3 regions of the Diaphorobacter sp. JS3050 genome follow, and region 1 is predicted to be linked to each of the others. Evidence: predicted binding sites of a transcription regulator. Region 1 holds the regulator's gene; each other region holds the start of a gene.
What was found. Region 1 encodes sigma-54, which starts transcription at its own class of promoters, with help from an activator protein. Its sites were predicted from a motif close to TGGCANGNAANCTGCTTT; they were not measured.

Region 1 (9,584 bases):
TTGCCCGCCGCTCGCTGGATGCTGGCCGTCATGGCGCTGGCCCTGGTCGCCGGCTGCGCCTTGCCCGCCCGGCACGCGGAAACCACGCCGCGCGCGCACGGGGTGCCGGCCGGCATGGTCAGTGTCACCTACGCGGATCCGGCCGGCTTTGCCGAGGCGCGCGAGCAAACCCCGCACGAGCCCGCCGCGGCCCGGCGTGCCTGGATGGATGCGCTGTGCGAGCACCTGGCCGAGCGCGTGGCCGCAGCCTTGCCGGAGGGCGAGCGCGCGGAGGTGCACATCACCGACGTGCGCCGCGCCGGTGCATTCGAGCCCGCGGCGGGGGCCACCGCCCAGGCGGTGCGCGTGGTGCGCGACGTGCATCCGCCGCGCATCGCGCTGGAGTTCAAGCGCCTCTCGCCCGACGGCCGCACCCTGGCCGAAGGCAGTCGCACGCTGCCGGGCTTGGCATTCCAGATGCGCGGGGACCGCTATACTGGCGACAAGCTGCGCCACGAAAAGACGCTGATCGACGATTGGGTGGCGCAGGAGTTCTCCGCGCGCCGCCCCTGACCTGTGCGCGCCGCGCGTACCTCTGCCGAAAGGAAACCCGTGACCACCGAAGCCCTGCTCGCCTATGCCCACATCTTGGCCTTCCTCATGGCCGCCACCTTCCTTGCCAGCGAGACCGCGCTGTGCCGCAAGGAGTGGATGAACGCGGCCGCAGTCGAGCGGCTGGCGCGGGTGGACATGCTGTACGGTATCTCGGCGCTGCTGGTGCTGGCCACGGGCTTGGCGCGCACCTGGTGGGGCATGAAGGGCGGAGCGTGGTACTGGTCGCAGCCGCTGCTGCATGCCAAGGTCACGTTGTTCGTGGTGATCGGGCTGATGTCCATCGTCCCGACCATGCGCTTCCTGCGCTGGCGCCGAGCGGTGCGCGCCGGCGGCGCGCTGCCCTCGGATGACCAGGTGCGCAGCACGCGCCGTCTGGTGATGATCGAGGCCCATCTGCTGGCGCTGATTCCGCTGTTGGCCGTCTTCCTGGCACGCGGCGTGGGCACGCGCTGAGCGCCGAGGGAAGGGCAAAAAAAGAAACCCCGCGGGCGGCAGGCGCGCGGGGTTTGCTCGTGCAGGCCCGATGGGCGGGCCCGTGCGGTGCGTCGGTCCTTTAGCTGGCCGCGCCGCTCAGGCACTCTTTCATGAAGGCCTTGCGGGCGTCGCCCTTGAGGTTCTTCGCACCGGCGTCCGCGTTGCAGCTCTTCATCTTGTCCTGCTGGGTGGACGCCTTGTTGCCGCTCAGGCACTCCTTCATGAAAGCTTTGCGTTCGTCGCCCTTGAGGTTCTTGGCGCCGGCGTCGGCATTGCAGGTCTTCATGCGCGTCTGCTGCGCCGTGGGCGCCTTGGCGGGGGCAGAGGCGCCGGTCGCGGGGGCGTCCGCAGCGTGTGCGGCGAACGAAAGGGCAAAGCCGGCAGCGGCCAACAGGGGAAGCAGTTTCTTCATGTAATGCTCCTGCAAAAAAGGAAAAGGTGAATGCGCCCGTCGGCAACGCAGTGCCCCACGGGCCACCCAGCATAACGCCGGGCGGTCACGAATGGATGACGGGTCGGCCCGTAGAATCCGCCCCCATGCTCTCCGTCAAACAGGAATTGCTCGCGGCGCTGGCCGACGAGCTGGAAAAGGTGTCGCCCGGCGCAGGCAGCCGCGCGGCCTTCGAATCTCCCAAGGTCGCTGCCCATGGCGACCTCGCGTGCACGGCCGCCATGCAGCTGGCCAAGCCCCTCAAGCAGAATCCCCGCGCACTGGGTGAACAGCTACAGGCCGCGCTGGAGGCCACGCCCGCGTTCCAAAAATGGGTGCAGGCCATCGAGATCGCCGGCCCCGGTTTTCTGAACATCCGCCTCAAGCCCGCCGCCAAGCAGCAGGTGGTGCACGAGGTGCTGGCGCAAGGCGCGCAATATGGCTACCAGCCGGCGCGCGGCGAGAAAGTCCTGGTGGAGTTCGTCTCCGCCAACCCCACCGGGCCGCTGCACGTCGGTCACGGCCGCCAGGCCGCCATCGGCGACGCCATCAGCCATCTGTACGCCACCCAGGGCTGGAGCGTGCACCGCGAGTTCTATTACAACGACGCGGGCGTGCAGATCGACACCCTCACCAAGAGCACGCAACTGCGCGCCAAGGGCTTCAAGCCGGGGGATGACTGCTGGCCCACCGACGCGGACAACCCGCTGGCCAAGAATTTCTACAACGGCGACTACATCCAGGACATCGCCGACGCCTTCCTCGCCAAGTCCACCGTCCAGGCCGATGACCGCGCGTTCACGGCGAATGGCGATGTCGAGGATTACGAGAACATCCGCCAGTTCGCCGTGGCCTACCTGCGCAATGAGCAGGACAAGGATCTGCAGGCCTTCAACCTCCAGTTCGACCAGTACTACCTGGAGTCCAGCCTCTACGCCAACGGCCATGTGGACGCTACCGTGCAGCGCCTCGTCGCCAACGGCAAGACCTACGAGCAGGACGGCGCGCTGTGGCTCAAGTCCACCGACTACGGGGACGACAAGGACCGCGTCATGCGCAAGCAGGACGGCACGTACACCTACTTCGTGCCTGACGTGGCCTACCACATCCAGAAGTTCCAGCGCGGCTTCACCAAGGTGGTGAACATCCAGGGCACGGACCACCACGGCACCATCGCGCGCGTGCGCGCCGGCCTGCAGGCGGCGGACGTGGGCATCCCCCAGGGCTACCCCGACTACGTGCTGCATACCATGGTGCGCGTGGTGCGCAATGGCGAGGAGGTCAAGATCAGCAAGCGCGCCGGCAGTTACGTGACGCTGCGCGACCTGATCGAGTGGACCAGCAAGGACGCGGTGCGTTTCTTCCTGCTGTCGCGCAAGCCCGACACCGAATACACCTTCGACGTCGACCTGGCCGTGGCGCAGAACAACGACAACCCCGTGTATTACGTGCAGTACGCCCATGCGCGCATCTGCTCGGTGCTGCGCGGCTGGCGCGAGGACTACGACGTGGCCGCGCTGCGCGATGTGGACCTGTCGCCGCTGGAAGGCCCGCAGGCCCAGGCGCTGATGCTGCTGCTCGCCAAGTATCCCGAGATGCTCACCGCGGCCGCGGCCGGCAATGCGCCGCACGACGTGACCTTCTACCTGCGCGACCTGGCTGCCGCCTACCACAGCTATTACGACGCCGAACGCATTCTGGTGGACGACGAGACCGTCAAGCAGGCGCGGCTGGCGCTCGTCGCCGCCACAGCGCAGGTATTGCACAATGGATTGGCGGTGCTGGGCGTGTCTGCGCCAGCCAGAATGTAAGTGACCACTGATATGAAGAAACAGCAACGCGGCGGCACCATCGTGGGCTTCATCCTCGGGGTGGTCGTGGGCCTGGGAGCCGCGCTGGCCGTGGCCGTGTATGTGACCAAGGTGCCCGTGCCCTTCCTGAACAAGAGCACGCCGCGTGCGTCCGAGCAGGACGAGGCCACGAAGAACAAGAACTGGGACCCCAACGCGCCGCTGTACGGCAAGAACCCTGCGCGCCCCGCTGCGCCGGCTGCCGTTCCCGCGTCCGACACCGCGACCGCCGCAGCCCAGCCTGCGTCGGGTCCGCGGGCGGCGGCCAGCCGGCCCGGCGCGGCACCGACGTCGGCCGACCCGCTGGGCGACCTGGCCCGCGCGAAGGCCAACGCGGCGCCCGCTCCCGCGACCAGTGCCGATCCTTTCGAGTACTTCGTGCAGGCGGGCGCGTTCCGCACCCAGCAGGATGCCGATGCGCAGCGCGCCAAGCTGGCCATGCTGGGCTGGGAGGCGCGCGTCAGCGAGCGTGAGCAGAACGGCCGCACGGTGTTCCGCGTGCGCGTGGGCCCGTTCGGCAAGCGTGACGACGCCGAGTCGCTGAAGGAAAAACTCGATGGCGCGGGGGTGGAGTCCGCGCTGGTCCGGGTGCAGCGCTGAACTTTTGCCCGCGCTGGCGCTCACAACCCTCCATGCTGTCCAGGAGTGATCCCAACCTATGAAACGCCGTGAGTTTTCTCTGACCGTCGCCTCCGCGGCCACCGCCCTGAGCCTGCCGCTGGCGGCGCCCGCATTGGCGCAAGGCCGCCAGTTCAAGGAAGGCAAGGACTACGTCAAGCTGGGCAAGCCCGTCGCAACCGAGGCACCTGCCGGGAAGATCGAAGTTATCGAGTTCTTCTGGTACAGCTGCCCGCACTGCAATACGTTCGAGCCTTCGCTGGAGGCCTGGATCAAGTCGGCGCCCAAGGACCTGCACATCCGCCGCGTGCCCGTGGCGTTCAATGCGAGCTTCGTGCCGCAGCAAAAGCTCTACTACGCGCTGGAAGGCATGGGCAAGCTGCCCGAGCTGCATGCGAAGGTGTTCCGCGCGGTGCACGTGGAACGCCTGCCGCTGAACAAGGACGAGCTGATCTTCGACTGGATCGGCAAGCAGGGCGTGGACGTGGCGAAGTTCAAGGAGGTCTACAACTCCTTCACCGTATCCAACCAGGTACGCAAGGCGTCGCAGCTGCAGGACGGCTACCAGGTCGAAGGCGTGCCCTCCATGGGAGTGGCCGGCCGCTACTACACCGACGGCACCATGGCCGGCAACATGCAAAGCGTGCTGCAGGTGGTGGAGCACCTGGTTGGCGTAGCGCGCAAGGGCTGAAGCGCCCCGCCGCCACCAGCGACAAGCGCGCCTACGGGCGCGCTTTTTTCATGCCTGCGCACCGGTTGGCGCGGCGGCATGACAGCCGGTGGCAGGCCTGTACGGGTTGATGCGATCCACTGCGGCGGCGGCGCGCTTGCGTCAGTACAATGACCGCAAGATTCGTGCCCTCTATGAGAACCCGATTGCCCTTCCTCCTCCTGTCCCGCGCCGCAGCGCTGGCCCTGGCGCTGGCTGCATCGCCGCTGGTGCATGCCGAAAAAGCCGACCGCAACAAGCCCATGAACATCGAGGCCGATGCCCTGCGCCACGATGAGCTCAAGCAGACCAGCGTTTTCACCGGCCGTGTCGTCATGACCAAGGGCACCATCGTGCTGCGCGGCGCGCAGCTGGAGGTGCGCCAGGATGCCGACGGCTTCCAGTACGGTGTGGTGACGGCCGAGCCGGGCAAGCGCGCTTTTTTCCGGCAAAAACGTGACACCGCGCCGGGCGCGCCCGACGAGTTCGTCGAGGGCGAGGGCGAGGTCATCGAATACGACGGCCGCGCCGACGTGGTGAAGCTCATCCGCCGCGCCGAGCTGCGCCGCTACCGCGAGGCCACACTGACCGACGAGCTGGCCGGCGCCCTCATCGTCTACAACAACCTCACGGACGTGTTCACCGTGGACGGGCAGAAGACCGCGCCCGCCGGCGCCACTGCCGGCACGCCGGGCGGCCGGGTGCGGGCGGTGCTCGCGCCCAAGGAGCCTGCCTCGGGCACCAGCGCCACGCCGCCCGTGCGCACCGAGCCGCCCGCGCTGCGTACCAGCCCCAGCCTGGACGGCGCAAAGTGAGCGCGGCCTTGGACGATGCGCGCATGAGCGAAGGCGTCAGCCGCCTGGAGGCGCTGCACCTGGAGAAGTCCTACGGCAGCCGCAAGGTGGTCAAGGACGTGTCCGTGGTCGTGCAAAAGGGCGAGGTGGTGGGCCTATTGGGCCCCAACGGCGCCGGCAAGACCACGTCGTTCTACATGATCGTCGGCCTGGTGCGCAGCGACGGCGGCCGCATCAGCATCGACGGGCAGGACGTGACGGACATGCCCATCCACCGGCGCTCGCGGCTGGGCCTGTCGTACCTGCCGCAGGAAGCCTCGATCTTTCGCAAGCTCAATGTCGAAGACAACGTGCGCGCGGTGCTGGAGCTGCAGACCGACGAGGCCGGCCGCACCCTGCCGCGCGCCGAGGTGGAGCGGCGCCTGACCGCGCTGCTGCAGGAGCTGCGCGTGGACCACCTGCGCAAGTCGCCTGCACTGGCGCTGTCGGGCGGCGAGCGCCGGCGCGTGGAGATCGCGCGCGCGCTGGCCACGCAGCCGCGCTTCATCCTGCTGGATGAGCCCTTCGCCGGCATCGACCCGATCGCCGTGATCGAGATCCAGCGCATCATTGGCTTTCTCAAGGCGCGCGGCATTGGCGTGCTGATCACCGACCACAACGTGCGTGAGACGCTGGGCATCTGCGACCACGCCTTCATCATCAGCGACGGCCAGGTGCTGGCTCAGGGTACGCCGTCGGACATCGTCGACAACGCGGAAGTGCGCCGGGTGTACCTGGGCGAGCACTTCCGCATGTGAGAGTGATGGGCGACCACGGCGCGATGCAGGACCAGACAGTGGGTTGCAGGCCATGAAGCCCGGCCTGTCGCTGCGCGTCTCGCAGCACCTGGCGCTCACACCGCAGCTGCAGCAGTCGATCCGCCTGCTGCAGCTGTCCACGCTGGAGCTGGCCCAGGAGGTCGAGCAGATGCTCGACGAGAACCCCTTCCTGGAGCGCACGCTGGAAGAGGCCCCGCGCGAGGAGTTCGGCCTGGCCCAGGCCGATGCACCGGTGAGCGAGCAAGACCGCGAAGCCGAAGATGCTATTTATTCAGGAGCTGTCAGCGCAGGACAGGAAAGCGCTACAAGCCAAAATGATGCAGAAACCTCCACCGCCGAAACGACGGCCGAACCCGCGGACTGGGAAGGCGACGGCTCGGTAGACCTGGCGCCCGACGACAGCGAGTGGGGCGGCGACGCCCCGGCGCGCAACGGTGCCGGCGCGGGGAGCGACGACGAGGTGGACGCCACCGAGCTGGCCCGCAGCCAGGAGTCGCTCACGGCCTTCCTGCACCGCCAGGCGCTGGCGCTGCGCCTGTCCGAGCTGGACATGGCCGCGCTGCGCTTCCTCATCGAATCGCTGAACGACGACGGCTACCTGGACGAGCCGCTGCAGGACCTGGCCGCCAGCCTGGCGGGCACCGAAGACCCCGAGCAACTCGATGAACTGGTGCACCGTTTCACCGTGGCGCTGGGCCTGCTGCAAAGCCTGGAGCCCGCAGGCGTGGGCGCGCGCGGACTGGCCGAATGCCTCACGCTGCAGTTGCGCGCGATGGACCAGGACGAAGAGGGCGACCCCGACGTGATCCAGGCCGCGCTGGCCATTTGCGGCCAGCCGCTGGACCTGCTGGCCAAGCGCGACGTGCGCCGCCTGGCGCAGGCCTGCGGCACCAGCGAAGAGCGCACGCGTGCCGCGATGGCCTTGATCGCACGGCTGGAGCCACGTCCGGGCAGGCGCTTTGCCGACGTGGACCGCAACATCATCGTGCCCGACGTGATCGTCAAGAAAACTGGCCGCGGCGGACAGCAGAACTTCAGCGTGCAGCTCAACCCGGACGTGATGCCGCGTCTGCGCGTGCACGACATCTACGCCGGTGCGTTGCGCGGCGGCCGTGGCGAAGGCCACCAGGCGCTGCAGGCACGGCTGCAGGAGGCGCGCTGGTTCATCAAGAACATCCAGCAGCGTTTTGACACCATCCTGCGCGTGTCGCGCGCCATCGTGGAGCGGCAGAAGAACTTCTTCGTGCATGGCGAACTGGCCATGCGCCCGCTGGTGCTGCGCGACATTGCCGATGAACTGGGCCTGCACGAGTCCACCATCAGCCGCGTGACCACCGCCAAGTACATGGCCACGCCGCAAGGCACCTACGAACTCAAGTATTTCTTCGGCTCGGGGCTGGGCACCGAAACCGGCGGCAACGCCTCCAGTACGGCCGTGCGCGCGCTCATCAAGCAGTTCATCGCGGCCGAGAACCCGCACAAGCCGCTGTCGGACAGCCAGATCGCCGAGATGCTCAAGGAGCAGGGCATTGAATGTGCGCGCCGCACCGTGGCCAAATACCGTGAGGCGCTCAAGATCGCCCCGGCCAACCTCCGCAAGGCACTTTGAACCATGGCACGCGTCGTCTTTGACCTTCCCCCGCACTTCGGCTTCAGTACCGAGCTGCAGATCTACATCAGCCATGTCAACCAGGGCGGGCACCTGGACAACGCGCAGTTGCTCAGCCTCGTGTCCGAGGCGCGTGTGCGTTTCTTCAAGTCGCTGGGCTACCCCGAGGCCGACGTGGCGGGCCTGTCCACCGTGGTGGGCGACATCGTGGCGCAGTACAAGTCCGAGGCGTTCCACGGCGAGACGCTGCGCGTGGAGATGACGCCGCAGGATTTCAACCTCTACGGCTTCGACCTCGTCTTCCGGATGACCGAGAAGAGCCAGGGGCGCGAGATCGCGCGCGGCAAGACCGGCATCGTCTTCATCGACCGGGCGGCCCGCAAGCCCGCACCCATTCCTGAATCCGTGCTCCAGCCATTGCTGCAGCGCGCAGCACAGCCGCAATGAACCAGCTTCAACTCTTTTTGCCCTGCGCCGCTGGCGTGGAGGGCTATCTGGCCGACGAGGTGCACAGCCTCACGGGGCTGGCCGGGCAGGACCTGCTCGTGGGCCGCGCGGGCGTGCTGCTGCGCGCCTCCTGGCGCGATGCGCTGCGCCTGAACCTGCACAGCCGCCTGGCGCAACGCGTGCTGGTGCAACTGGCCGAGCGGCCCTACCGCAACGAGGACGATATCTATGCCGCCGCGGCCGACGTGGCCTGGGAGATCTGGTTCACCCCGCGCCAGAGCTTCAAGGTGGAGGTGACGGCGCGGCACAGCCCGCTCAAGAGCCTGAACTTCGCCGCGCTGCGCGTGAAGGATGCCGTGGCCGACCGCTTCCGCGCCAAGGCCGGCGTGCGTCCCGACGTGCAGACGCAGTGGCCCGACGTGCGCGTGCACCTGCACCTGACCAGCGACCGCGCCCAGATCTACATCGACACCTCGGGCGAGCCGCTGTTCAAACGCGGCTGGCGCGAGGACAAGGGCGACGCGCCGCTCAAGGAAACGCTGGCCGCGGCGATGATCGCCGCCACCGGCTGGGACCCGCATGGCGAGCAGCCGCTGCCGCTGTACGACCCCTGCTGCGGCAGCGGCACCGTGGTCATCGAGGCCGCGCAGATCGCCTGCCGCATCGCGCCGGGCCTGCAGCGGCGCTTTGCCTTCGAGAAGCTATTGCCGCACCAGGCCCATGTCTGGTCTGCTATCAAGGATGAAGCGGCCAGCGCCGTTACCGCGGCTTCGGTGCCGATTTTTGGCAGCGACGTGTCGCACCGCATGGTGGACTTTGCCCAGCGCAATGCCGTGCGCGCCGGCGTGGCCGACGCGGTGCAGCTGCGCGGCGGCGACGCGCTGCAGCGCATGCCGCCCAGTGAACAACCCGGGGTGATGCTGCTGAATCCGCCGTATGGCGAGCGCATCGCCGCGGCCGGCACGGCGGGGCGCAATGCGCGTGAGCGCATGTCCACGGTCGAGCGCATGGGCCGCGAGACGGCGCAGACCGAGGACGGCGTGGACTTCTTCGCGCAGTTGGCCGCGCACTGGAAGAAGCACTACGCCGGCTGGCAGGCCTGGATGCTCACGCCCGACCTCAAGCTGCCCGGCAAGATGCGCCTGAAGGAGTCGCGCCGCGTGCCGCTGTGGAACGGCCCCATCGAATGCCGCCTGTTCCGCTTCGACCTCGTGGCGGGCGCCGTGCGGGATCGGCCGCGC
Region 2 (9,584 bases), 150 kb from region 1:
GCAGGTGCTCTCGCAGTTGCGGCAGGTCAGGCACCGGTCCAGGTGCAACTGCGTCTTGCGCGTGGGATCGGCCCCTTCCAGCACCTGCTTGATGAGGTAGATGCGCCCGCGCGGGCCGTCCAGCTCATCGCCCAGCAACTGGTAGGTGGGGCAGGTGGCAGTGCAAAAGCCGCAGTGCACGCATTTGCGCAGGATGGCCTCGGCCTCCTGCCCTTCGGGCGTGCCCTGGTACTGGGGTGCGAGCTGGGTCTGCATGGTGTGTCGTGGAGATCGTGGAGGGGTTAGCGGCGCGCGGGGGCGTCTTCGGCGGGTGCGGGGGCGCGGCGCGCGCGCCACAGCTGGGCCAGGCGGTGGCGGTCGGCGGCGAGGGGGGGCAGCGACAGCGCCAGCAGGATGGACGCGAGCGGCACCACCCAGATGAAGCCCACGTACTTGAAGCCCGCCGCGCCGACCACGCCGCCGGCCGTGAACATGCCCAGCAGGCTGGCGAACATGCGCAGGCGCGCCTTGTTGGCATGCACCTGCGACTCGCGCGGCGTGCCGCTGCGGTTCCAGTACAGGGCCTTGCCCATCTCGATGCCAAGGTCGGTGACGATGCCCGTCATGTGCGTGGTGCGGATCTGGGCCGAGGACATCTTGGTCACCACCGCGTTCTGCAGCCCCATGATGTAGGCCAGCAGCAGCACCGTGAGCGGCACGGCGAACGGCGTGCGCCAGCCCAGCGTGATGGCCCCCATCAGGCCGAACAGCAGCATCAGCACCGCCTCCAGCAAGAGCGGCAGCGCAAAGCCGCTGCGCAGGTGCTGGTGGCGCGCCCAATTGACGAGGATGGCCGTGGAGCCCGCGCCCGACATGAACGCCCACAGCGTGCCGATGGCGCTGAGCACCAGCGTCATGTTGCCCAGCACCAGGTTGTCGGCCACCAGCGAAAGGAAGCCCGTCATGTGCGAGGTGTACATGTGCACGACCAGAAAGCCCCCCGCGTTGATCGCCCCCGCGTTGAACGCCAGCAGCAGGCCCAGCGTGCGGTTGGTGACCGTGGTGCGGTGCTGCCCGGTCAGGTGGCGCAGCAGGCGCATGGCTAGGGCCTGTTCACACTATTTTTGCCAGTGCGAATGGCGTGAAAACCGCGCCAATCTAGGCGCGTGACGACGCCAAGGCCGGGGCCTTGGCTAGGAGGGCAACGACGAATGGCGCGGTTTTCACTCCGTTCCCTCCGGGTTGCGATCAAAAAGGGCCATTCGCGGCGTTGCCAAGCCTCGCTGGGGTAGCACCCCAGCTTCGTTTGGCGCCTTGCGCCTGGCCCTTTTTGATCGCAACGCATCTGGCAAAAATAGTGTGAACAGGCCCTAGACGAGGCGCCCGGGGTTGAAGATGCCGGCCGGGTCGAACGCCTGCTTGAGCCGCTGGTGGATCGCAGCAAGCGCCGCAGAATTTGCATCAAAAACGGCTCTAGCGCTTATCCCATCTGCGCTAGCAGCTATGAATAGAGAAGCACTACCCCCCACCTCGGCGGCCAGTGCGTGCAGCGCATCGCCGTGCTGCGGCAGCGCCTGCACCCAGCGCAGACCGCCGTGCCACTCCACCAGCGGCGGCGCCACGCCCGCGGGCAATGCCAGCACGGGCGCGGTCTGGGGAACCGACAGGCGCCACAGCGCATGGTCTGCCGCGCGCGCGGCGAACCAGGGCAGGCGCTGGTCGCGGCAAGCCTGCCAGTCGTTAGGCACGGTGGGAGTGTCTTGCAACTCACCTCCCATGCTGCGGCAGGCGGCCTGCACCGCCGCCTGCGCGCCACGCAGGCGCAAGTAGAGCTGGCCGCGGCCCGCATCCTCGACCCAGCAGCTGGCGTTGAGCGGCAGCGGCTGGCCGCCCCAGGCGTTGAGGCGGCGCAGCGCCTCGGCCTGGTCGCAGTCAAAGCGCAGCGTGGCCTCGGCCGGCGGCACCGGCAGCACCTTCAGGCTGACCTCGGTGATCACGCCGAGCTGCCCCCAGGCCCCGGCCATGAGGCGCGAGACGTCATAGCCCGCCACGTTCTTCATCACCTGCCCGCCAAAGCGCAGCAGCTCGCCGCGCCCGTTGATGATCTCCACGCCCAGCACGTAGTCGCGCACCGCGCCCACGCTGGCGCGCGCCGGGCCCGACAGGCCGGCCGCCACCATGCCCCCCACGGTGCCGCCTTCGGCAAAGCGTGGCGGCTCGAACGGCAGGCTCTGGCCATGGCGCGCGAGCAGCGCCTCCAACTCCGCCAGCGGCGTGCCGGCCAGCGCGGTCACCACCAGTTCGCTGGGCTCGTAGCTCACGATGCCGGCCAGGGGCCGCATGTCCAGCGGCTCGCCAGCATGCTGCGGCGCGCCCGGGCCATGGAAGTCTTTGGTGCCTCCGCCGCAGATGCGCACGGCGCTGCGGCGGTCTGCGCTGTCGCGCACGCGGTCGATGATCTGGCGAAGGGCTGCGTCCATCCGGCGATGGTACTGCCCTGCCCTTTCGGCCGGCCGGGACGCAGGTTTGATTTTTTTGAACGCGCGGCGTGAATGGCGCCGGCAGCCATGCGCGCCGCAGGGGTCAGCGCTGGCCGATCTCGCACCAGGCCACGGGCAACCCCGCCACGGCCACGCGGGTGGACAGCACCCGCCCCGACTGGGGCCAGCGCGCCAGCTCATCGGCACTGCGGCCCTTGCGTGCAGAGGTGACGAACAGCGTGTGCCCGTCAGGCCCACCCACACAGGGCATGGTGGGGCAGGACAGCGGCGTGGGCAGCTCGGCCAGCACCTCGCCGCGCGGCGACAAGCGCAGCACGCGCGCGCCCTCGTACAGCGCGCACCAGTAGGCGCCTTCGACATCCACAGCGGCACCGTCAGGGCGGCCGCCATAGGGGACTGCCTCATCGCGCGTCGCAAAGCGGTGCAACACACGCGGCGCCCCGATGGGCTCCAACTGGGCGTTGCAGTCCCACGCGCGGATGGTGTGCGAGGGCGTGTCGCTCCAATACAGCGTGCGCCCGTCCGGCGACCAGGCCAGTCCGTTGGCGGTGGCCACGCCGTCCAGCATGCGGCGCACCGTGGGAGCATCGGGGCCGTCCTGGTCCCCGCCGCGCAGGTCGATGCAGTACAGCGCAGCGACGGGCTGGCGCGGGCCCTGGGCGGGCTCATGCACCGTACCCACCCACAGGCGCCCGAGCGCGTCGCACTTGCCGTCGTTGGCACGCTCGGTCGCCGGGTCGATGGGCAAGTTCGCCAGCGTGAGGAGCGGCCCGCCCCAGCGCGGCGCGTGGCAGATGCGGTCGCGCAGCGCCACCACCAGGCCTGCGGGTGTGCCCCCCTGGCGCGCCGGCGCGATGCAGCCGGGCTCGGCCGGCAGGGGCCAGCATTGCGCATCGCTCCCGTGCACGCCGCTGCGCCACAGCGCGCGGCCGGCGATGTCCACCCAGTACAGACGGGACTCCAGGGGGTGCCAGAAGGGAGATTCGCCGAGTTGCGCAGGCGCGGCGGCCAGGGGCGTCCAGGCAGTGTTCATGCAGGCATTATTGGCCCCGGGCCTGCGCGCCGCACAAAGAAAAGGCCCGCCAAGGGCGGGCCCAAACACGGGACAGGGAGTTACTCGCTTGTAGTCGGAGGGCCGCCGCGCCACCACGCGGCGCCCGCCGTTCAACGCCGCTCAGCGGTGGTAGGCCGTCTCGCCGTGGGAGGTGATGTCCAGGCCCTCGCGCTCGGCTTCCTCGCTCACGCGCAGGCCCACCAGCAGGTCGGCGACCTTGTAGGCGATGAAGGACACCACGCCCGACCACACGATGGTGAACAGCACGCTCTTGACCTGCACCCACACCTGCGCGCCCATGCTGAAGGTGTCGGGCGTCAGGCCGCCGGTGCCGCCCAGGCCCTGGGCCGCGAACACGCCGGTGAGGATGGCGCCCACGATGCCGCCCACGCCATGCACGCCAAACACGTCGAAGGCGTCGTCCACGTTCAGCATCTTCTTCAGGCCGCTCACGCCCCACAGGCAGACCAGGCCGGCGATCAGGCCGATCGCGATGGAGCCCATGGGGCCCACGAAGCCCGCGGCGGGCGTGACCGCCACCAGGCCGGCCACCGCGCCCGAGGCCGCGCCCAGCATGGAGGCCTTGCCCTTGTGCAGCGCTTCGCCGGCAATCCACGACAGCGTGGCGGCCGAGGTGGCCAGAACGGTGTTCACGAAGGCCAGGCCCGCAACGGTGTTGGCGGCCCCTGCAGAGCCGGCGTTGAAGCCGAACCAGCCCACCCACAGCAGCGAGGCGCCCACCATGGTCAGCGTGAGCGAGTGCGGAGTGAACGCTTCGCGGCCAAAGCCGATGCGCTTGCCCACCATGTAGGCACCCACCAGGCCCGCGATACCGGCATTGATGTGCACCACGGTGCCGCCCGCAAAATCGAGCGCGCCGTCGGCCGCCAGCAGGCCGCCACCCCACACGATGTGGGCCATGGGCACGTAGCTGAAGGTGAACCACAGCAGCGCGAAGATGAGCACGGCCGCAAAACGCATGCGTTCCGCAAAGGAGCCCACGATCAGCGCCACGGTGATGGCCGCGAACGTGCCCTGGAAGGCGATGAACACGTATTCGGGAATGGTCGCCAGCGCACCAAAGGTTTCCTGGCTCACGCCCTTCAGGAAAAGCTTGGACAGGTCGCCCACGAATTGGCCCTCGCCGGAGAACGCGAGGCTGTAGCCATAGATGGACCACAGCAGCGACACCAGGGCAAAGATCACGAACACCTGCATCAGCACGGACAGCATGTTCTTGGTGCGGCACAGCCCCCCGTAGAACAGGGCCAGGCCCGGGATGATCATCAGGATCACGAGCAGCGTGGAGGTCAGCATCCAGGCGGTGTCGCCCGAGTCCACCTTGGGCGCGGCGGGCGCCGCTGCCGCGGGTGCGGGTGCGGGTGCCGCAGCAGGTGCTGCGACGGGCTCGGCAGCGGGCGCAGGCGCGGGGGCGACGGCCACGGGCTCCGAAGCCGCCGCGGCCGCGTCGGGTGTCTGGGCCAGCGCGCCGGCGCCACCGGCCAGCAGGCTTGCACCGATCAGTAGGGAAGCAAATAGTTTTTTCATGGCAGATCTCTGGGTCGGGAGGGACGAATGCCTGTGCGGCGCGCGCTCACAGGGCTTCCTGGCCGGTCTCGCCGGTGCGGATGCGCACCACCTGCTCCAGGTGCGCCACGAAGATCTTGCCGTCGCCGATCTTGCCGGTGCGGGCCGCGCCTTCGATGGCCTCGATGACGCGTTCCACCAGCTCGTCGGCCACGGCGGCCTCGATCTTCACCTTGGGCAGGAAGTCCACGACGTACTCGGCGCCGCGGTACAGCTCGGTATGGCCCTTCTGGCGGCCGAAGCCCTTCACCTCGGTCACGGTGATGCCCTGCACGCCGATGTCCGACAGGGACTCGCGCACCTCGTCGAGCTTGAAGGGTTTGATGATGGCGGTGACCATTTTCATGATCGGTTCCTTGTCGAGAGTTAAAGGGTCTTGGTGAGGGAGACGATCAGGCGGGCCTTGTTGGCATCGCCGAAGAAGCCCTTCTTGTTGGCTCCGGCAACCGCCGCGGACAACGACAGGCCGGCGCCGAAGTCGTAGGCGCCGCCCACGCTGTAGTCCACGTAATTGGGCACGCCCAGATCCTTGATGTCGCTGGCGAAGCGCGTGTAGCCCACGGACGCCTTCAGCGTGACGCTGGGCGCAACCTCCTGCGCAAACGCCAGGTTCAGGTAGCCCGTGTTGCGCCCGCGGTTGCTGGAGGTCTTGGCGCCCGCCCAGCCGAAGTAATCCTTGGACACGGTGTGCGAGTACTTGGCCGTGAACGGGCCGTACGTGGCCGCACCGTACAGCTCGGTGGTGTTGCCGCTGGTGTTGCCCGGGTACACATACGTGAGCGCGCCCACATCCAGGTCCACCTCGCCGGCCTTGAATTTGTAGCCACCGTAGAAGTCGGCCTCGATGGAGTTGCCGGACAGCCAGTCCACGCTGGAGTTCCAGTTGCCCACGTAGAAGCCGCTGTCGCCAAAGCTGTAGTCGAACCCGCCCTGGATGGCCGGGTTCACGGCCTTGATGCGGTTCACGTCCTGGTCCTGGCCGCGGAACTTGTAGTTGCTGGTCAGCGACACATTGGCAGTGAGCTGGGCGCTGGCAAGGCCCGGTACGGCGACGGCCGCAAAAGCGAGGGCCAGGGTCTTGAGGGAAAAGCGGTGCATGGTTCCTCCAGTGTTGGGCGACGGTTGACACCCCCTCAATGCATGGACCGTGCCACCCCGAAATCCGCCCCGCGACGGCCTGCCGGGTACCATCCTGAGACATACGTGCAGTCACAGGGGTTGCAGCCCGGCGCATTTCGCACCAGCCTGGTGCAGGGCCGCCCCCTGGCGCATCCCGTCGCCATGGTTGCACGCACATGCCTGGGGAGATCCGTTGCGATGAGTCTTGCTTTGGTGCAAAGCCGCGCCCTGCTGGGCCTGCACGCGCCCGCCGTTACGGTGGAAGTACACCTGGCGAACGGGTTGCCCAGCTTCGCGCTGGTGGGCCTGGCCGATGTCGAGGTCAAGGAGGCGCGCGAGCGCGTGCGCTCCGCGCTGCAGAACGCCGGGCTGGAATTCCCGGCCAACAAGAAGATCACCGTGAACCTGGCGCCGGCCGATCTGCCCAAGGACTCCGGCCGCTTCGACCTGCCGATCGCGCTGGGCATCCTGGCCGCGAGCGGGCAGATCGACGCGGCCCGGTTGGACGGCTGGGAGTTCGCCGGCGAGCTATCGCTGTCGGGCCTGCTGCGCCCGGTGCGCGGCGCCCTGGCGACCAGCTTGGCGCTGCGCGCGCTGGCGCAGCCCGTACGCACGGTGCTTCCCCCCGGCAGCGCCGAAGAAGCTGCGCTGGTGCCGGGCACCGAGATCTACCGCGCGCACCACCTGTTGGACGTGGTACGCCAGTTCGTGCCCGTGCCCCCGCCGAACGATGATGGCGCGGACGACGGCGGTTGGCAGCGGCTGCAACCCGCGCCGCCGGCCCCGGCCACCGATGGCCCGGACCTGGCCGACGTGAAGGGGCAGGCCGCGGCCAAGCGCGCACTGGAGATCGCTGCCGCAGGCGGGCACGGGCTGCTGCTCGTGGGGCCCCCGGGCTCGGGCAAGTCCATGCTGGCCCAGCGTTTTGCCGGGCTGCTGCCCCCGATGGGGGTGGAGCAAGCGCTGGAGAGCGCGGCCATTGCCAGCCTGGCCGGGCGCTTCACCCCCGCGCAGTGGATGCAGCGCACCACAGCCAGCCCGCACCACAGCTGCAGCGCGATCGCGCTGGTGGGTGGGGGCTCGCCGCCGCGCCCGGGCGAGATCTCGCTCGCGCACGAAGGCGTGCTGTTCCTCGATGAATTCCCCGAATTCGCCCGCAGCGCCCTGGAGGCGCTGCGCGAGCCGCTGGAGAGCGGGCGCATCACCATTGCCCGGGCGGCGCAGCGCGCCGAGTTCCCGGCGCGCTTTCAGCTCGTGGCGGCCATGAACCCCTGCCCCTGTGGTTTTGCGGGCTCGCACCAGCGCGCCTGCCGCTGCACACCCGACCAGATCGCGCGCTACCAGGGCAAGCTCAGCGGCCCGCTGCTGGACCGCATCGACCTGCATGTGGAGGTGCCCGCGCTGCCGCCCGAGGAACTGCTGGGCGCCCCGCCCGGCGAACCCAGCGGCGCCGTGCGCGAACGCGTGGCCCGCGCGCACGAACGAGCGCTCCAGCGCCAGGGCAAGGCCAACCAGGCATTGCAGGGCCAGGAGCTGGAACAGATGGCGGCGCTGGACGCGCCGGCCGCGCGGTTCCTGCAGGCCGCGGCGGCGCGCCTGGCGTGGTCGGCGCGCAGCACGCACCGGGCCCTCAAGGTTGCACGTACTATTGCCGATCTATCGGGCTGCGGGACCGTGGGCGCCGCCCATGTGGCCGAAGCCGTGCAATACCGGCGCGTCCTGCGCGCACCGGCGTGACGCGCCACCGCTGCCCTTCCTTGTTTGAATCCTCCTGAAGATCCTATGAAAAACCTCAGCATCGGCACCCGCCTGGGAGGCGGCTTCGCCCTGTCCTGCTGCTGATGGCCCTGATGACGGCCTTTGGCGTATGGCGCCTGCAGACCGTGGCGCAAGCCACCAACGAGATGACGCAGCAACCCCTGGCGGTGGAGCGCATGATCAGCGACTGGTACCGCTACGTGTACAGCGCGGCGCGGCGCACCTCGGCCATCGTCAAGAGCACGGACCCCTCGCTCGGCCAGTTCTTCGCGGCGGACACCGCCACCTCCACGCGCGAATCGGCCGAGCTGCAAAAGCGTATCGAAACACTGCTCACCAGCGACGAGGAAAAGGCCCTGTGGGCCGACATCCAGAAGGCGCGCGTGACCTACCTGTCCTCGCGCGACCAGGCCGTGAAGGCCAAGGCCGAGGGCCAGCTGGAGGAGGCCGAACGCCTGCTCACCCAGGTGTACCTGCCCGCCACCGACCAGTACGTGGCGCTGATCCAGCGCCTGCTGGACATGCAACGCGCCCGCATCGACGCCACGGCGCAGGGGATCAATGTCACCTATGGGCAAAGCCGGCTGTGGCTGATCGTGCTGGGCGTGCTCGGCCTGGGCGCAGGCGCCCTGTGCGCATGGTGGCTCACACGCGGCATCACGCGGCCGCTGGCGCAGGCCGTGCAGGTGGCGCGCGCCGTGGCGGCCAACGACCTCACCAGCCGCGTGCAGGTCGACTCGCGCGACGAGACCGGCCAGCTGCTGCAGGCGCTGCAGGAGATGAACGCCAGCCTGTCGCAGGTGGTGGCGCGCGTGCGCTCGGGCACCGACGGCATCGCCACGGCGTCCAGCCAGCTCGACGCAGGCAACCAGGACCTGTCCTCGCGCACCGAGGAGCAGGCCAGCTCGCTGCAGGAAACCGCCGCCTCGATGGAGCAGCTGACCAGCACCGTGCGCCAGAACGCCGACAACGCGCGCCAGGCCAACCAGTTGGCTTCCTCCGCCGCGCAGACGGCCACGCAGGGCGGCCAGGTGGTGGCCGGCGTGGTGCAGACCATGGGCGCCATCAACGCCAGCAGCCGCAAGATCAGCGACATCATCGGCGTGATCGACTCGATCGCCTTCCAGACCAACATCCTGGCGCTGAACGCCGCGGTGGAGGCCGCGCGCGCCGGCGAGCAGGGTCGCGGCTTTGCCGTGGTGGCCGGCGAGGTGCGCGCACTGGCACAGCGCAGCGCGGCTGCCGCCAAGGACATCAAGGGCCTGATCGGCGACTCGGTCGCCAAGGTGGAGGAAGGCTCCCACCAGGTCGAGGAAGCCGGCCGCACCATGGACGCCATCGTGCAGAGCGTGCAGCGCGTGAGCGACCTGGTGGCCGAGATCACCGCCGCCAGCCAGGAGCAGAGCGCGGGCATCGAGCAGGTGCACCAGGCCATCACGCAGATGGACCAGGTCACGCAGCAGAACGCCGCACTGGTGGAGGAAGCCACCGCCGCCACGGGCTCGCTCAAGGCCCAGGCTGGCCAGTTGGCCCAGGCAGTGAGCGTGTTCCGCGTGGAAGGCCTGCAGGCCGCCCAGACGGCAACG
Region 3 (9,584 bases), 1.7 Mb from region 1:
CGTGCGCATCCGGCTGGACGACGGCAGCGACTACCCGCACGAGGGCCGGCTGCAGTTCGCCGGCGTGATCGTCAACGACACCACAGGCACGGTGACGCTGCGCGCCGTGGTGCCCAACCCCGACGGCGTGCTCATGCCCGGCATGTATGTGCAGGCGCTGCTGCCCACGGGCCTGGCCAGCGACGCGCTGCTGATCCCGCAGCAGTCCGTGAACCGCGACCTGACGGGCCGCGCCAGCGTGCTGGTGGTTAACGCCGACAACGTGGTCGAGAAACGCCCCGTGGAACTGGCGCGTGCCTTGGGCAACCGCTGGCTGGTGGACAGCGGCCTGCAACCCGGCGAGCGCCTGGTGGTGGATGGCTTTCAACGCATCAAGCCCGGCAACAAGGTGGCGCCCCAGGTGGTGGACCTGAACACCAAGAAGGGCCCGGCCGCCGCGGCGCCAGCACCCGCCGCCAGCGCCCCCCCCGCGGCGGGCCAGAGCGTGGACATCACCGCCCGCCCCGGCGCATCCCGCTGAGCACGAGGTCAGGCGCACATGGCCCAGTTCTTCATCAACCGCCCCATCTTCGCGTGGGTGCTGTCCATCATCATCATGCTGGCGGGCGGCCTGGCGATCTTCACGCTGCCGCTGGAGCAGTACCCCGACATCGCGCCGCCGCGCGTGACCATCTCCGCGCAGTACACGGGCGCCTCGGCCGAGACCGTGGAAAACTCGGTCACGCAGATCATTGAGCAGCAGCTCAAGGGCATCGACAACATGATCTACATGGGCTCGACGTCGGATGCGTCGGGCCGCTCGGCCACCACCCTCACGTTTGCGCCGGGCACGAACATCGACGTGGCCCAGGTGCAGGTGCAGAACAAGCTGCAGTCGGCCATGAACCGCCTGCCCGATGCCGTGAAGAGCCGGGGCGTGTTCGTCAACAAGGGCGGGCAGGACTACCTGGTCACCTACAGCTTCTTCTCGGGCGACCCGAACATGAGCGCGGTGGACATCGGGGACTACCTGAACTCCAACCTCGTGGACGTGATCGGCCGCCTGGACGGTGTGGGCGACATTCGCGTGTTCGGCACCTTCTACGCCATGCGCCTGTGGATGGACCCGGCCAAGATGGAGAAATTCCAGCTCATGCCGTCGGACCTGATCAGCGCGCTGAACGCGCAGAACGCACAGGTCTCGGCGGGCCAGCTCGGCGCGCTGCCCGCCGTGCCCGACCAGCAGCTCAACGCCACCATCACCGCGCGCACCAAGCTGCAGACGGTGCAGGAGTTCGAGGACATCGTGCTCAAGACCGCCACCGACGGTTCGGTGGTCACGGTGAAGGACGTCGCGCGCGTGGAACTGGGCCCCGATAACCTGTCGGTCAAGGCCAAGCTCAACGGCCGCCCGGGCGCGGGCATGGGCATCGTGCTGGCCGACGGCGCCAACGCCATGGCGGTGTCGGACGCCGTGGCCGCCAAGCTGGCGGAGCTCAAGCCCTACTTCCCCAACCAGATCGACTATTTCGTCAGCTCCGACTCCACGCCCTTCGTGCGCGCCTCGATCCGCGAAGTGGCCACCGCGCTGGGCGAGGCCATGGTGCTGGTGGTGATCGTGATGTTCATCTTCCTGCAGAACTTCCGCGCCACGCTGATCCCTGCGATCGCCGTGCCAGTGGTGCTGCTGGGCACCTTCGGCGTGCTGGCCGCGGCGGGTTACTCGATCAACACGCTGACCATGTTCGCGCTGGTGCTGGCCATCGGCCTGCTGGTGGACGACGCCATCGTGGTGGTGGAGAACGTCGAGCGCGTGATGCACGAGTCGGGCCTCTCGCCCAAAGAGGCCACGCGCCACTCGATGCGCGAGATCACGCCCGCGCTGGTGGGCATCGGCCTCACGCTGTCGGCGGTGTTCGTGCCGATGGCGTTCTTCGGCGGCTCCACGGGGGTGATCTACCGGCAGTTCTCCATCACCATCGTGGCGGCGATGGCGCTGTCGGTGCTGGTGGCGCTCACGCTCACGCCGGCGCTGTGCGCCAGCATCCTCAAGCCGTCCGCCCACCTGGGCAAGGACCCGCAGGTGCGCCGCGGCCTGCTGGGGCTGAACGACCGCTTCTTCCTCTGGTTCAACCGCCACTTCGAGACCAACACGCTGCGCTACCAGCGCGGCGTGCGCTGGATGCTGCACCGCGCCAAGCGCATGCTGCTGATCTTTGCCGCCATCTGCCTGGCCGTGTGGTGGATCATCGGCCGCGTGCCGACGGCCTTCCTGCCCGATGAAGACCAGGGCTACATCCTGGCCAACGTCAACCTGCCCGCTGGAGCCACCGACGCGCGACTGCAGGACGTGCTGGACCAGGTGAATCTGTACTTCAAGGACGTGCCCGAGGTCATCAGCTTCAACCAGGTCTCAGGCCTGAACGGCGACCAGAGCTCGGCGCGCGCATTCATCCGCCTCAAGCCCTGGGACCAGCGGCCGCTGGCCAGCCAGTCCGCGGCGGCCATCGCCCACCGCGCCACCCAGGATCTGGCCAAGATCCGCGACGCGCGCATCTTCGTGTCGCAGCCGCCGGCCGTGCGCGGCCTGGGCTCCAACGCGGGCTTCAACTTCATGCTCAAGGACATCAACGGCCTGGGGCACGAGGCGCTGCTGGCCGCCAAGGACCGGTTCCTGGCCGAGGCGCGCAAGCACCCCGAGCTGACCAACCTGCGCACCACCAACCTGGACGACGCCACCGAGCTGCGCCTGGACATCGACGACCGCAAGGCCGCCGCGCTGGGCCTGAGCTACGACGCCATCAACAGCGTGCTCTCCAGCGGCATGGGCGGCACCTACGTGAACGACTTTCTGAACAACGGCCGCGTCAAGCGCGTCTACATCCAGGGCGACGCGCCGCACCGCATGCTGCCGCAGGACATCGGCAAGTGGACCGTGCGCAACAAGAACGGCGAGATGGTGCCGTTCGGCACCTTCTCCAAGGCCCACTGGGCCTATGGCTCGCCGCAGCTCATGCGCTACAACGGCGCGCCCGCCTATGAGATGGTGGGCAGCGCCGCGCCGGGCGTCAGCTCGGGCGTGGCCATGAAGATCGTGGAGGACATCCTGAAGGGCCTGCCCCCCGGCATTGCGTACGAATGGACGGGCGCCTCGCTGCAGGAGCGCCAGTCGGGCGCGCAGGCGCCGCTGCTGTACGCCATCTCGATCCTGTTCGTGTTCCTGTGCCTGGCCGCGCTGTACGAGAGCTGGACCGTGCCCCTGTCGGTGATGCTGGCCGTGCCGCTGGGCGTGCTGGGCGCGCTGCTGGCGACCTGGACGCGGGGCCTGGCCAACGACGTGTACTTCCAGGTCGGCCTGATCACCACGGTGGGTCTGGCCTCCAAGAACGCCATCCTGATCGTCGAGTTTGCCGTGCAGTTGCAGGAACAGGGCCGCAAGCTGCTGGATGCCACGCTGGAAGCCGTGCGCATGCGCCTGCGCCCCATCCTCATGACCTCGCTGGCCTTTGGCTTCGGCGTGGTGCCGCTGGCCCTGGGCACGGGCGCCGGCGCAGGCGGGCGCAATGCCATCGGCACGGCCGTGCTGGGCGGCACCGTGGCCTCCACGGTGCTGGGCATCTTCATGGTGCCGGTGTTTTTCCTGCTGATCCGCAGCTGGTTCAAGAGCCGCTCGCGCCAGGAAGACGCGGCCCAGCCTGCCCCCATCCATCCGGAGAGTGCCGCATGACGCGCCCCCATCCCTTCACGCCTGTGACCGCCGCCCTGGCCTGCGCCCTGCTGGCCGGCTGCAACCTGGCGCCACGCTACGAAGCGCCGCCGCTGCCCGTGCCGGACACGGTGGCATCGCCCCTGCCCCAGCCACCGACCGCCGGCGCCGTGGCGCTGCCGGACGGCGGCCCCATGGCCTGGCAAGACTTCGTGCAGGACGCCCGCCTGCGCACGGTGGTGGAACAGGCCCTGGCGAACAACCGCGACCTGCGCGTGGCGGTACTGGCCATCGACAAGGCCCGCGCGCAGTACGGCGTGGTGCAGGCCGACCGCTTTCCCACGGTGAACGCGGCCGGCGCGGGCAACCGCAGCCGCACCGCCGACGACCTGACCGCCGCGGGCCGCTCCAACACCACCAGCCAGTACAGCGCCACACTGGGCTTCAGCAGCTACGAGATCGACTTCTTCGGCCGCGTGCGCAACCTGAACGATGCCGCGCTGCAGGAGTTCCTGCGCGTGGCGGAGAACCGCCGCAGCGTGCAGCTCAGCCTGGTGGCCGAGGTGATCGGCGCCTGGCTCACGCTGGACGCCGACGCGCGCCGCCTGCAACTGGCACGCGAGACCCTGCGCACGCGCCAGCAGGCCCTGGAACTCACGCAGCGCAGCCATGAACTGGGCGCCAGCTCGGGCCTGGTGCTGGCGCAGGCCCAGTCGGCGGCCGACACTGCACGCGTGGATGCGGCCGCCTTCGTCTCGCAGCTGGCGCGCAGCCGCAACGCCCTGGCCCTGCTGGTGGGATCGCCCGTGCCCCCAGCGTTGTTGCCCGCCAGCGTGGCCACCGTGGAAACGGCCATGCCGGTCACGGCCATGGCGGGCCCGGCCACGGCTGCAACCCAGCCCTCTCCCGGCACCGGTACTGCGAACAGTCCTGCCCCCCGGTCCCCCGTCCCCGCGCTGGCCGATCCCGCGGCGCCCGCAACGGCGCTGCTGGCCGTGCCTGCAGACGTTCCGTCCAGCGTGCTGCTGCGCCGCCCCGACGTGCGCGCGGCCGAGCATGCACTGCAGGGCGCCACGGCCAATATCGGCGCGGCCCGCGCGGCGTTCTTTCCGTCGATCACGCTCACGGCCTCGGTGGGCACGGCCAGCAATGCGCTGTCGGGCCTGTTCGAGGGCGGCAACGGCACCTGGGCGTTCGCGCCGCAGATCCGCCTGCCGATCTTCGACGCCGGCCGCAACCAGGCCAACCTGCGCGTGGCCGAGGTGACGCGCGACACCGCCGTGGCCCAGTACGAGAAGGCCATCCAGACCGCCTTCCGCGAGGTGGCCGACGCGCTGGCCGAGCGCGCCACGCTCACCGAGCGCCTGCAGGCGCAGGGCTCGCTGGTGCAGGCCACACAGCGCACGCTGCAGCTGTCGGACGCACGCTTTCGCCTCGGTGCGGACAACTACCTCGCCGTGCTGGACGCGCAGCGCACGCTGTATGCCGCACAGCAGGCGCAGATCACGCTGCAACTGGCCGAGCAGGTCAACCGCGTGACGCTCTACAAGGTGCTGGGCGGCGCCTGGACGGACCCAACACCACCGCCGGCAGGCGGCTCCTGATTCCATCGCTGGCAGCGCTTGAGGGGCAAGCGCTGGACGCTGTTTTTGTTCAATTGCGGTGCACCGGGCGCGCACGCAGGGGCCGTGCCACCGGCACAACATCCCCTACGAGGTCCGGGCGCAATCAGGACGCCAGCGCTCGCACCATCGCGCCGCCACTTGCACCACGGCGGTGCGCAGCCCGCCACGCCCGCCCAAGCGCGCGATTGCTCCTAAAACCATAGCTGCTCGCACTTGTCCATCAAGCGATAGCGGACTATTCATCCCAACCCATGAGCGCACACCTCTCACCCCGCCGCACCCTGGCACGCCCATTGCATTGAAGCCAGCGCGGCCACGGTAGGCCGCAGCGCGTGCCCTCTCCAACGGCGGAGGCAGGGCTCGCGGGACGAAGGCGTCCCCACCCGCAACCAGGCCCCTGCCCGGTGCGGCGTGCGGACGCCTTTTTTGTTGATGTGGCTGCGCGGGGCATTCCCGCCGGGGAGACGATGGTGAAGCAATCCAGGCTGGTGATGGTGGGCAATGGCATGGCAGGCGTGCGCGCGCTGGAAGAGCTGCTCAAGATCGCGCCCGACCTCTACGACATCACGGTGTTCGGCGCCGAGCCGCACCCCAACTACAACCGCATCCTGCTGTCGCCCGTGCTGGCGGGCGAGCAGACGCTGGAGGAGATCGTCCTCAACGACTGGTCCTGGTATGCGGACCACCACATCACGCTGCACGCGGGGTGCACCGTGACCCACGTGGACCGCACGCGGCGCACCGTGCATGGCGTGGCGCAGGACGGCCGCACCGTCGAGGCCCCCTACGACCGGCTGATCCTCGCCACGGGCTCCAACCCGTTCATGCTGCCCATTCCGGGCCGTGAGCTGCCCGGCGTGCTGGCCTACCGCGACATCGCGGACACGCAGGCCATGATCGACGCTGCCGCCAGCTACAAGCACGCCGTGGTGATCGGCGGCGGCCTGCTGGGCCTGGAGGCGGCCAACGGCCTCATGAAGCGCGGCATGCAGGTCACCGTGGTGCATGCGGGCGAATGGCTCATGGAGCGCCAGCTTGACGACGTGGCGGGCAAGCTGCTGCAGCAGTCGCTGGCCGAGCGCGGCATGCAGTTCCTGATGCAGGCCCAAACGCAGGAACTGGTAGCCGGCGGCGACGGCCGCGTGGCCGCGGTGCGCTTCAAGGACGGCAGCGAGGTGCCCGCCCAGCTCGTGGTGATGGCCGTGGGCATCCGCCCCAACACGGCCCTGGCCGAGCAGATGCACCTGCACGTCAACCGCGGCATCGTCGTCAGCGACACGCTGCAGACCGTGACCGACCCGCGCATCTACGCCGTGGGCGAATGCGCGGCGCACCGCGGCATCGCCTACGGGCTGGTGGCGCCGCTGTTCGAGCAGGGCAAGGTGCTGGCCAACCACCTGGCGGAATGGGGTATCGGGCGCTACCAGGGCTCGCTCACCTCCACCAAGCTCAAGGTCACGGGCATCGACCTGTTTTCCGCCGGCGACTTCCAGGGCGGCGAGGGCACGGAGGAAATCGTGCTCAGCGACCCGCATGCCGAGGGCGGCGGTGTGTACAAGAAGCTGGTGCTCAAGGACGACCGGCTCGTGGGCGCCTGCCTCTATGGCGACACGGTGGACGGCAGCTGGTACTTCAAGCTGCTGCGCGACGGCCGCAGCGTGGCCGACATCCGCGACCGGCTCATGTTCGGCGAATCGCACCTGGGCGACGCGGGCCATCAGGGCCAGAACAAGGCCGCCGCCATGGCCGACAGCGACGAGGTCTGCGGCTGCAACGGCGTGACCAAGGGCCAGATCTGCAAGGCGATCAAGGACAAGGGCCTGTTCACGCTGGACGAGGTGCGCAAGCACACCAAGGCCAGCGCCAGCTGCGGCTCGTGCACCGGGCTGGTGGAGCAGATCCTCATGGCCACTGCGGGCGGCGACTATTCCGCCACGCCCAAGACCAAGCCCGTGTGCGCCTGCACCGACCACGGCCACCAGGCCGTGCGCGAAGCCATCCGCACACACCGGCTGCTGACCGTGGACGGCGTGTTTCGCTTCCTGGAGTGGAAGACGCCCAACGGCTGCGCCACCTGCCGCCCGGCCGTGAACTACTACCTCATCAGCACTTGGCCCAAGGAGGCGCGGGACGACCCGCAAAGCCGCTTCATCAACGAGCGCAGCCACGCCAACATCCAGAAGGATGGCACCTACAGCGTGGTGCCGCGCATGTGGGGCGGCGAGACCAGTGCCGCCGAACTGCGCCGCATCGCCGACGTGGTGGACAAGTACCAGATCCCCACGGTGAAGGTCACGGGCGGCCAGCGCATCGACCTGCTGGGCGTGAAAAAGGAAGACCTGGTCAACGTCTGGCGCGACATCGGCATGCCCTGCGGCCACGCCTACGCCAAGGCGCTGCGCACCGTGAAGACCTGCGTGGGCAGCGAGTGGTGCCGCATGGGCACGCAGGACAGCACGCAGCTCGGCAAGGACCTGGAGCACGCCTTCGTGGGCATGTACGCGCCGCACAAGGTCAAGTTCGCCGTCAGCGGCTGCCCGCGCAACTGCGCCGAGAGCGGCATCAAGGACGTGGGGATCATCGGCGTGGACTCGGGCTGGGAGATGTACGTGGCCGGCAACGGCGGCATCAAGACCGAGGTGGCGCAGTTCTTCACCAAGCTCAAGACCGCCGAGGAGGTGCTGGAGTACACGGGCGCCTTCATGCAGCTGTACCGCCTGGAGGGCTGGTACCTGGAGCGCACGGTGCATTTCGTCGCCCGCGTGGGATTGGACTACGTCAAGCGCCGCGTACTCCAAGATGCCCCCGGCCGCCAGGCGCTGTGGCGCGAGCTGCAGGACGCGCTGGCGGGCGAGCCCGACCCGTGGTTCGAGTTCGAGCCGGCAGCGGTGGACCGGCGCCAGTTCATCCCGATCACGCCGATCCCCGCATGAACGTTGGCATGAGTTTCAGTCAAAAGTGCCTGTCACGCCCTGCCAGCAAGCGCCAACAGCTCCTAAAGGAATAGCTATGACCACCTGGACCCCGATCTGCTCCCTGGACGACATCCCCGTGCTCGGCGCGCGCCGCGTGGCCCGCCCGCACGGCATGGACGTGGCCGTCTTCCGCAACGACGCCGGCGGCGTGTTCGCCCTGCTCGACCGCTGCCCCCACAAGGGCGGCCCCTTGAGCCAGGGCATCGTCTTCGGCAACAGCGTGGCCTGCCCGCTGCACAACTGGACCATCGGCCTGTGCGACGGCCAGGCCGCCGCCCCCGACGAAGGCTGCACGCCGCGCTTTCAGGTCAAGGTGGAAGCCGGCACCGTCTACCTGGACGCCCAGGAGCTGGCCCACCACGCCCTGGACCTGCAACGCCCCGTGGCCGGCCCCGCGCTGCGCTGCAAGGCAAACCCACCATGACCCCGCGCAGGCGCAACGTGCCGCGCAAGGCCAGGCCGAGCGCAGCGATGGCCCGAATGGGCTGTCCGGTTTCCTGGTTCCCTTCAGGATGCGCCGAGGAGCGCAGCGGCCAGCGGATCAGGGCTCGCGATTGTTTGAGCGCCAAAGGCGCGAGTTCGAGCGAGACCCCGCTGGACGCGAGCACCGCAGGTTGCCCGCAGCGAAGCGGAGGGACGCAGCCTGTAGGGTCGTCTTTCTTTGGCCTACCTTTCTTTGACGAAGCAAAGAAAGGTAGGTGCGCCGCCGGGCGCACATCCCGGCCAGCGACATCAAAAAAATATAGCTACCCGCGCCCGCCTATCAAGCCTTAAAGCCCCAAAACCCCAAGAAACCACGCCATGAAAGAAACCCCCTCCACCTGCCCCTACTGCGGCGTAGGCTGCGGCGTGATCATCCAGTCCGACGGCGACACCATCACCGGCGTGCGCGGCGACCCCCACCACCCCGCCAACTTCGGCCGCCTGTGCACCAAGGGCAGCACCCTGCACCTCACCGCCAGCCGGCCCGTCACACTGCAGACCCGGCTGCTGCAACCCCAGCTGCGCCCGCAGCGCGGCCAGGCAGCGCACCCCATCGACTGGGACGCGGCTCTCGACACCGCGGCGCAGCGCTTCGCCGCCACCATCGACCGCCACGGCCCCGACGCGGTGGGCTTCTACCTGAGTGGCCAGTTGCTCACCGAGGACTACTACGTCTTCAACAAGCTGGCCAAGGGCCTGATCGGCACCAACAACATCGACACCAACTCGCGCCTGTGCATGAGCAGCGCCGTGGCCGGCTACAAGGCCACGCTGGGCGCCGACGCGCCGCCCGCCTGCTACGACGACCTGGCCCAC

Region 2: a site for sigma-54 is predicted at 6,257-6,274, ahead of HND92_RS00940 (TorF family putative porin). Genes of this name have one in related genera too.
Region 3: a site for sigma-54 is predicted at 5,593-5,610, ahead of nirB (nitrite reductase large subunit NirB). Genes of this name have one in related genera too.

Annotation. Positions count from the first base shown of each region.
Region 1 covers NZ_CP053553.1:363,169-372,752, forward strand. Annotated here, with positions in the region: gene HND92_RS01725 (DUF3016 domain-containing protein) at 1-552, shown strand, start outside; gene HND92_RS01730 (DUF2214 family protein) at 592-1,047, shown strand; gene HND92_RS01735 (PsiF family protein) at 1,148-1,480, opposite strand; gene argS (arginine--tRNA ligase) at 1,606-3,309, shown strand; gene HND92_RS01745 (SPOR domain-containing protein) at 3,322-3,948, shown strand; gene HND92_RS01750 (thiol:disulfide interchange protein DsbA/DsbL) at 4,007-4,657, shown strand; gene lptA (lipopolysaccharide transport periplasmic protein LptA) at 4,831-5,490, shown strand; gene lptB (LPS export ABC transporter ATP-binding protein) at 5,514-6,266, shown strand; gene HND92_RS01765 (RNA polymerase factor sigma-54) at 6,319-7,896, shown strand; gene HND92_RS01770 (thioesterase family protein) at 7,900-8,343, shown strand; gene HND92_RS01775 (class I SAM-dependent RNA methyltransferase) at 8,340-9,584, shown strand, end outside.
Region 2 covers NZ_CP053553.1:212,962-222,545, reverse strand. Annotated here, with positions in the region: gene glcF (glycolate oxidase subunit GlcF) at 1-255, opposite strand, end outside; gene HND92_RS00965 (YoaK family protein) at 282-1,079, opposite strand; gene glcE (glycolate oxidase subunit GlcE) at 1,350-2,459, opposite strand; gene HND92_RS00955 (SMP-30/gluconolactonase/LRE family protein) at 2,563-3,513, opposite strand; gene HND92_RS00950 (ammonium transporter) at 3,655-5,082, opposite strand; gene glnK (P-II family nitrogen regulator) at 5,129-5,467, opposite strand; gene HND92_RS00940 (TorF family putative porin) at 5,488-6,219, opposite strand; gene HND92_RS00935 (YifB family Mg chelatase-like AAA ATPase) at 6,439-7,977, shown strand; gene HND92_RS00930 (methyl-accepting chemotaxis protein) at 8,082-9,584, shown strand, end outside.
Region 3 covers NZ_CP053553.1:2,635,222-2,644,805, forward strand. Annotated here, with positions in the region: gene HND92_RS12675 (efflux RND transporter periplasmic adaptor subunit) at 1-520, shown strand, start outside; gene HND92_RS12680 (efflux RND transporter permease subunit) at 539-3,706, shown strand; gene HND92_RS12685 (efflux transporter outer membrane subunit) at 3,703-5,289, shown strand; gene nirB (nitrite reductase large subunit NirB) at 5,778-8,243, shown strand; gene nirD (nitrite reductase small subunit NirD) at 8,320-8,709, shown strand; gene HND92_RS12700 (nitrate reductase) at 9,087-9,584, shown strand, end outside.